One region of the Tepidibacter aestuarii genome, then DNA from elsewhere that is predicted to be linked to it. Evidence: riboswitches for the same ligand, from Rfam matches in the RefSeq annotation. Region 1 holds a riboswitch; each other region holds the start of a gene.
What was found. A riboswitch is a leader RNA that binds a small molecule or an ion and turns the genes downstream of it on or off. The one in region 1 is predicted to bind glycine.
Positions count from the first base shown of each region.

Region 2: it holds a riboswitch for glycine, as region 1 does, so the genes downstream of both, M2214_RS03610 (alanine/glycine:cation symporter family protein) here and M2214_RS06055 (ACT domain-containing protein) in region 1, are expected to answer to the same signal.
Region 3: it holds a riboswitch for glycine, as region 1 does, so the genes downstream of both, M2214_RS12270 (alanine/glycine:cation symporter family protein) here and M2214_RS06055 (ACT domain-containing protein) in region 1, are expected to answer to the same signal.
Region 4: it holds a riboswitch for glycine, as region 1 does, so the genes downstream of both, M2214_RS02880 (GrdX family protein) here and M2214_RS06055 (ACT domain-containing protein) in region 1, are expected to answer to the same signal.

Region 1 is NZ_OW235315.1:1,249,913-1,252,123, forward strand. Features, by position in the region: gene M2214_RS06050 (PFL family protein) at 1-881, opposite strand, end outside; gene M2214_RS06055 (ACT domain-containing protein) at 899-1,168, opposite strand; glycine riboswitch at 1,354-1,444, opposite strand; gene M2214_RS06060 (hypothetical protein) at 1,678-2,073, opposite strand.
Region 2 is NZ_OW235315.1:763,219-765,429, reverse strand. Features, by position in the region: gene M2214_RS03610 (alanine/glycine:cation symporter family protein) at 1-836, opposite strand, end outside; glycine riboswitch at 892-974, opposite strand; glycine riboswitch at 977-1,044, opposite strand; gene M2214_RS03605 (NAD(P)/FAD-dependent oxidoreductase) at 1,498-2,211, opposite strand, start outside.
Region 3 is NZ_OW235315.1:2,467,316-2,469,526, reverse strand. Features, by position in the region: glycine riboswitch at 570-663, shown strand; gene M2214_RS12270 (alanine/glycine:cation symporter family protein) at 839-2,211, shown strand, end outside.
Region 4 is NZ_OW235315.1:600,575-602,785, forward strand. Features, by position in the region: gene M2214_RS02875 (DegV family protein) at 1-394, shown strand, start outside; glycine riboswitch at 921-1,022, shown strand; gene M2214_RS02880 (GrdX family protein) at 1,137-1,517, shown strand; gene trxA (thioredoxin TrxA) at 1,706-2,023, shown strand; gene M2214_RS02890 (glycine/sarcosine/betaine reductase component B subunit) at 2,094-2,211, shown strand, end outside.

The DNA of each region.
Region 1 (2,211 bases):
CCTATTTCTTCCAAAATTCTTCCTACACTGTCTCCAATAGCAGGAGTTGGAGCTAGTGATAAATCTACAATTCCAAATGGAACACCAAGTCTTGCGGAAGCTTCATTGGCTACAAGTTGACCAACTCTTGTTATTTTAAATGCAGTTTTCTTTATTGTTTCTGCAACAATATCAAAACTTTCTCCTTTTACATTTTCAAGAGAAGATTTTACAACTCCAGGACCACTTATTCCAACGCTTATCACACATTCTGCTTCTCCTACTCCATGGAATGCTCCTGCCATAAACGGATTGTCCTCAACTGCGTTGGCAAATACCACAAGCTTTGCACATCCTATACTGTCGTTTTCTTTTGTAAGAAAAGCTGTTTTTTTAATTATAGTGCCCATATCCTTAACAGCATCCATATTAATCCCTGACTTTGAGCATCCAACGTTTACAGAAGAAAAAACTCTTTTAGTAACAGCCAAAGCTTCGGGAATTGAATCTATAAGTATTTTGTCTCCTTTTGAATAACCTTTATGTACAAGAGCTGAAAATCCTCCAATACAGTCAACGCCTACAGTTTCAGCTGCTTTATCTAGTATTTTTGCAAATTCTACATAATCTTTATCATTACTAGACTGAGCAATAAGAGAGATAGGAGTTACAGATATTCTCTTATTTATAATAGGGATTCCATATTCAGTTTCAATTTCTTCTCCTACTTTTACTAAACTTTTAGCATATTTTACAATTTTATTGTAAATTTTTTCTCTTGATTTTTCTCCATCGCTATCACAACAATCTAAAAGAGATATTCCCATTGTGATTGTTCTTATGTCAAGATTTTCATTTTTAATCATATTTATTGTTTCCATTATATTTTTGAAGTTAGTCATATTTTATCTCTCCATTCTTAAATTTTGTGCATTGAATTAAATATATCTTCATGTTGAATTTTAATAGAAACATCTATTTTATTACCAGCATCTTCAAGTTTATTTTTTAATTCGTTAAAATCTATTTGCATTTTTTCTAAATCTACAAACATTATCATTGTGAAATAATCATGCAAAAGTGTTTGGTTTATATCCAAGATATTAACACCATTTTCTGAGAGTACAGAAGTTACCCTATGAATAATCCCTATTTTGTCTTTCCCAATTACAGATACAAATGCTTTCATTGTTAATCATCTCCTCTTTGATTTAATTATTGTTTTTAAATTTAAATATATTATTTCCAAAAAAATTAAAAAAGACTAAATTTCAAAATTTAGTCTCTGGAGATTAAGATTTTGTAATTAAAGAGAAAGCTATTATAATTGCCAATATTAAAGCAATTATAATTAATAGGTATATTCTTTAATATACAAAATCCTCTGTCCTTTTACCTGAGAGTTTCACCAAAAATTTTGGCTTTCCCCTTCGGTGCTCTTTTGAGTCTCTCCAGAGGTTCGTCCAATAGCGGTTTAAAAATTTTATTCCGCTATCTTCAACCGATTGTATGAAATTAATAAAATGATTCTAACATAAACTATTTATATGAGTCAACTTAAAATTAAATATTATATTGTGTTATATTTAAAATAAATTTAAAAAATGGTTGAGATTTTTTAAAAAATGGTTGAGATTTTAATGAAAAGATTAAAAAAGGAATATCTCACATTTTATTGTGAGATACTCCTTTTTATTTTTATTTTAAAAATTTCATTTGATCTTTACGATGCTCTTGTTTTTCTTTAGCTCTTTCAAGATCTTGTTGATTCATATTCTCATGATTATGTTCTATATATCCCTGAGTATAATGGTAATTTTGCTCTAAGTTTTCAAGATCATTATCGCTTTCATGTTGTCCATATGCTATTATATTTTTTAAATTATTTATTTGATGCTCTCTTTCACATTGAACTTCTTTACAATGTTCAATTTGTTCAGGAGAAGAAATATCAGAATGCTGTTCAAGATGACGTTCTGTTCTTGTATGTTTTTCAACTAAATCTACAAGCTCATCTATTCTACGAGCATTTTCTAAATCTAAATGTTCGCTTTTATTTGTATTTACATTATGATCTTTTTCAAATTGTTTCATTATAAAACCTCCTTAAATTGAATGTACTATTATTTTCTCATGTTTGAAAATTAAAATACCTTATAAACATTTCCAACTAAAAAATTACATATGAAAAAAGATGTTTTTAAAATTTTTTGGATTCATATAAAATACAAT
Region 2 (2,211 bases), 490 kb from region 1:
GAGAATACACCTCTTGATATACCACTCTTTAGTGCAAGTGCAACTGTTGATCCTGCGAATCCACCTGCTGCAGCAGTTGGAGTAAATGCACTCTTTATTATAAAGCTCATTGTCTCAGGAATTTGACCTGCATTTAATAAAAGTATTATTAATGTACAAATTACGTATGATGCCGCCATAAAAGGAACTATAATCTCTGAAACCTTTGATATACTCTTTATTCCTCCAAGACTAACCATAGCAACACATATAGTAAGTATTACTCCTGTTACTATAACGGGAACATTAAACGCTATATTCACAGCTGATGTTATAGAGTTTACTTGTGCAAATGTTCCTATACCAAAGAAAGAAACTCCTATCCCAAATATAGCAAAGCATTTCGCAAGAAACTTATTTTTGAATCCTTTCTCAATATAATACATAGGGCCCCCAGACATTTGTCCATTATCATCTACAACCCTATATTTAACTGCTAAAAGTGCTTCTGCATATTTTGTTGCCATTCCGAAGAATGCAGCTACCCACATCCAAAATAATGCTCCAGGTCCTCCCATTCTTATTGCTGTTGCAACTCCAACTATATTACCTGTACCTATAGTAGCTGATAATGCTGTACAAACAGCTGCAAACGCAGATACGTCACCTTCTGCCTTCATATCTTTTGCCTCAGGATCTTCTGAGAAAAGATACTTAAGTGCTAATGGAAGTCTGAATATTTGTAAAAAACCTAATTTAAATGATAAAAAGATACCTGTACCAACAAGTAATATGAGAAGTGGTGGTCCCCATACCAAAGAATTGATAGATTGTGCAATTTGATTAATTTGTTCCATACTGTTTACCTCCTGCTTTTATTATTTCGAATTGATAAAAAAAGCCGGGAAAATTTCCCTGTCCTTTTACCTGAGAGTTTCGCATGCATGATCAAATGCAGTTTGCTCCTTCGGTGCTCTATAGAGTCTCTCCAGAGATTTGTCCAATAGCGGTCTTTATACCTGAAAGCTTTACTTCTTCGGTGCTATGCTCTCCCGCTATCTTCATCCAAAACATTAATGATGTTTCTAATCAGAGTATAGTATTTCCATTTTAGATTGTCAATAATATAACAATTTGTTTTTTTGTAATACATTTTAGTAATCATGATTAGATTACTCTTATTTTATTTATAATTTTATTTTCATTTTCCCCATGCATTTACGTCGTTTTTTGTCGTTTAGAAGTGATTTTCTGTATATTTCTTTGTATTTTTAATAAAATACGTGTTTTTCATTCGTTAATTTAATATCTATTTTGTTTTTTTAAAATTGAATTTTACATTAAATTATTATTTTTTCGAAATCATTCAATTTTCAGACTTATCAATTTAAATAAAAAAGTCTCACTTTTTAAATTTTAATTCCAGATTTTTTTAAGATTCGTAAAGAAAATTATAAAAAAAAACAGCTTTTTTATTTCTAAAAAAACTGTTTTTTCACAATAATTTGTTTCTAAATATCAATTATCAAATCTATTTACTTTAAACAATCTCATATCCTCATCTTTTTCTTCATGATATAGTTTACTCAACATAATTCCTCCTAATATAGCAAATAATATACCATTACCTCCATATCCTAGACAGTACCATAGATTCTCATGTTTTTTATCAGGTCCAATATATCCTAAGTTATCTTTAGTAGACTCAATGCATCCACAATATTTATACTCTATTTCTATATCATCTATATATTTGAACATAGATTTAAGTCTTTGTTCTAAAATAGAGTATTTTTCAAAAGCTATATCCTCATTCTCTATTTCTTTAAAATCTACATCTTCTCCACCTATAATTAATCTATTGTCTTTTGTAGTTCTAAGATAGTTATATGGATCAGAATTATCCCTAATCAATACACCTTCTTTCCAACCTCGAATTTCTTTAACTGGTTTAGTAGCTATATTAAATGTATTATTTTTAGTTCCAAAATTTTTATTCGTGAACAAACTAGTATTATATCCTGTAGCGACAATTACTTTTTTTGCCTTAACTTTATATCCGTAAGATGTGTAAATAATTACTCCTTTATCTAAATACTCTATTTTTTTAGCCTCGGTATTTTCATACACAAGTGCACCTTTTTTAATACTTACTTCAAGAAGGTGATTGGTAAATTTATATGGATCAATCTCGGCTCCTCCTTCTTTTGATAAAAGTCCAGCTTTTAAGTC
Region 3 (2,211 bases), 1.2 Mb from region 1:
TTAAAAGCCAAAATCTATATTTTGGCTTTTTTTATATACTAAGGGATTATAAAATTTTCGTTCTGTGGATAACATTGATGCAAGAACTACACTTGCAATTATTTTGAGCAACGGAGACCGTAGGGATCGTTGGCGATATGAGTCAGTGCGTAGCAACTAGACGAATTTTATATATATAATATATTTTTTATTTTAGAATAAGAAGATTTGCTAAGGTTAATACTATAACTAGTTCTGTAAAGAATATATTTAATATTCCTATAATACTAGGTTAAGTAGTATTAATATGTAACTTTAAAGGAAATAAAAAATATTTTTAGAGTATGTGAAATTATAGGACTTAGAAATGCGATAGTAAGCGAAGCTAAACAATATTTTTCTAAAGAATAATATTTATATAAATTAACATTGATACAGATGTTAATTTTAAATAGCAAAGAATTCGATATGTTATAAATGTTTGGAATAATTAGAAAATTAAGAATAATATATTGACATTTGACTATATATTAACGTATAATAATAATTAGTTAAATGAGTTCGGATGAAGATAATGAGAAAACGTTATCAGACGAGCCTCTGGAGAGACTCTACAAAGAGCACCGAAGGGGAAAGCTAATAGAAATTAGTCAAACTCTCAGGTAAAAGGACAGAGATTATTCTTACCGGAATAAATCCCAAAAATCAGATTTTCATGATTTGACTTTTTGATTACTTTTCTTTATAGCTTTTCGTTTTACTTATCATTTTTTTATTTTAGTTTTACTTTTCAATGTTTTATAATTTCAAGTTTTGTTTTTTGCATCAAAAACCAAAAAAATTTAAAAGGAGGAATTATATGGAGCATCTAGTCGGTGTCTTAAATGGATTGATTTGGAGTAAAGCACTTATTATTTTATGTTTAGGAGCAGGTATATACTTTTCTTTCAGAACTCGTTTTTTACAAGTTAGACTTTTGAAAGATATGGTAAAGCTATTATTTGGAGGATCATCGTCAGAACAAGGGGTTTCTTCATTCCAGGCATTTGCGTTATCTGTATCAGGTCGTGTAGGAACTGGAAATATAGCAGGGGTTGCAACGGCTATAGCAATGGGAGGACCTGGAGCATTATTCTGGATGTGGGCAATAGCCTTTTTAGGAGCAGGTTCAGCTTATGTTGAGGCTACTTTAGCTCAAATATATAAGGTTGAACAAGATGGAGAGTATCGTGGAGGACCAGCGTATTATATAGAAAAAGGAATGAACAATAAGTGGTATGCAACTACATTTGCAGTTGCAACTATAGTAGCAATGGGATTCTTTTTACCAGGAGTTCAGTCTAATAGTATAGCAGCAGGACTTAATAATGCATTTGGGATAACTCCTACAGTAACAGGAATAATATTAGTTGTATTCTTAGCACTTATAATATTTGGTGGAGTTAAGCGTATAAGCAAAGCAGCTGAAATAATAGTACCTCTTATGGCTACAGGTTATATATTGGTTGCACTTATTGTAATAATTGTTAATATTTCTGAATTACCTGGAGTTATAGCATTAGTATTTAAGAGTGCATTTGGAGCACAACCTGCTTTTGCTGGTATACTAGGTATGGCTATTTCTTGGGGAGTTAAGCGTGGTATTTATTCAAATGAAGCAGGTCAGGGAACTAGCCCGCATGCAGCAGCTGCAGCTGAGGTTTCACATCCTGCAAAACAAGGATTAGTTCAAGCATTTTCAGTATATATAGATACTTTATTTGTTTGTTCAGCTACTGGATTCATGATTTTAATTACTGGAATGTACAATATTTACGATAAATCTGGAGGATTTATAGCTAATAATTTAGGAGATGTTGAAATAGGGCCTATATACACTCAAAGAGCAGTTGAAACTCTATTACCATCTTTTGGTGGTGCATTTGTTGCAATAGCTTTATTCTTCTTTGCATTTACTACTTTGATGGCATATTATTATATTGCTGAAACTAATGTTGCTTATTTAATAAGAAAGAGCAATAATAAATCATTAATAAATGTATTGAGATTTGCATTACTTGGAGCAACTTTCTATGGAGCTATAAAGACTGCAAACTTAGCATGGGCATTAGGAGATATAGGTGTTGGTACTATGGCATGGCTAAATGTTATAGCAATACTTATAATGGGAAAACCGGCTCTTATAGCACTTAAAGACTATGAAGAGCAAAAAGCAGCAGGCAAGGACCCTGT
Region 4 (2,211 bases), 650 kb from region 1:
TATGAAAAATAGAGTAGATCATATATTTACAGTTGACACATTGGAATACCTTCAAAAAGGAGGGCGAATTTCATCTACCAAGGCAGCTATAGGAACTATACTAAATATAAAGCCTATACTTACTGTTGAAGAAGGTCTTGTCTCTCAACTTGATCAAGTTAGAGGTAAGAAAAAAGTTATATCTAAGATGATAGAAATAGTTAAAAAAAGAAGCACTAATATACAAAGTCAGACTATAGGAATAAGTCATGCTGATAATGAAGAGTTATTAGATGAATTCAAAAGAGTTATAAAAGAAGAATTAAAACCTAAAGATATAATAGTTTCAAATATTGGATCAGCCATAGGAACACATGCAGGTCCTGGTACTATAGCGATATTTTATATGAAATAATAATTATATAATACAAGTTAATGAAATTGAAGATTTAACGTATCATATTAATATTCAAAAAAGTAGGATAATAAATATACTAATAAAAAATACTTCCGTGAAAGCGGAAGTTTTTTTATTATAAGAGTGAAATTGGAATTTAATGTTATTTATTATAAAAATGAGATATAATACAATGAAATATTATTTTGAATATTGAGTAGAGAAAATTGCTGAAATATATATTCTATTTAAAAAAAATGTATATGATATATATGTTTTAAAAAACGCATATTAGAGCTAATAGTTAAAATATAGTCAAAGTTAAACAGTTTAAAGTATAATTATTTGCCGAAAAACAAGAAAGGTCAAGTGAAATTGATAGAATTAAATTATTATTTAAATTAAATTTTAGGAAAGCGTTAAGATAATCATGGTTGTCAAGTGTCGAAATGTTGTGAAAAAAAAATCGAAATACCTATTGATAAATTTATAACTTTTCTTTATAATGTACTTAAGAGATATAAAAAAAATAAATAGTTGCTGGACGAAGAATAAGGGAGAGAGCTATACGCCGCCGAAGGGACAAGTTTTATTTTAACCTAAAAAATAGAATGAAATTCTCAGGCAAAAGGATCTTATTTGGACAGGACTCTGGATTAAACAGAGAAGTGATTCTTAGGATATCACTTCTCTTTTTTTAACTATGTTATACAGAAAATTCTGAAATCTGAAATATACTTTGCACAGGAGATGATATTATATGAAGATAATTACTAATAATTCATTAGTAGTAAAAAAATTTGGTGATAAATATGAAGTAGAGTATATAGAAGGAGATTTTTTGGGAATACTAAATGTTTGTAGAGATTATATACATAATAAATACAAATTATTGACACATCCATTGGCTGGAAGTATAAAGCCGAATGAAACACCATATAAAACTATAATGATAGATAATGTAGATGATTTAGATACTGATTCGCTTTTGCTTATTGAAAAAGCCATAGATACTACTAAAAAATTTCAGAACAATTTTAGAACACCATTATGGACAGATTCAGTATTAGAAGATTTTAAGGTAATAGACTTAGATTTAATAACAAATGTTATTGAGACAGTAAATTATTATGTTAAATAAAAATCTAAACCTATTAAAATACATAATTTAAAATTTTTACAAAATGATGCTAAAAATTTAACGAATTATGACAAATATAACTTAGTTGCTTATGTTAGCAAAAATTTGCTAATTAACAAATATATATTTATATGCAAAATATATGTAAAACCTATTTATATGCAAAATTTTTAAAGGGAGGTTATTTTATGTTATCACTTGATAAAAATATCTTTGAAACAGAAGTTTTAGAAGCAAAAGGGTATATTTTAGTAGATTTCTGGAGTGAAGGCTGTGAACCTTGTAAAGCTTTAATGCCAGATATTGAAAAATTATCTGAAGAATATGCTGATAAAATCAAATTTTGCAAGTTAGATACAACTAAAGCTAGAAGACTTGCTATAAAACAAAAAGTTTTAGGTCTTCCAACAATAGCTATATACAAAGATGGTCAAAAAATAGAAGAAGTTACAAAAGATGATGCTACTAAAGAAAATGTAGAAAATATGATTAAGAAGTATCTGTAAGTTTTTGAAGACTAAAATTGAATAAAGTAAATTTGGTTTTAGTCTTTTAAATAAAAAGGGAGGTGACATTATGCGTCTAGAATTAGGAAATATCTTTATTAAGGATGTAAAATTTGACAATGAAACTAAGGTTGAAGGTGGAACATTATATGTAAATAAAGATGAGATGATTAAGGAAATTGGAGGAG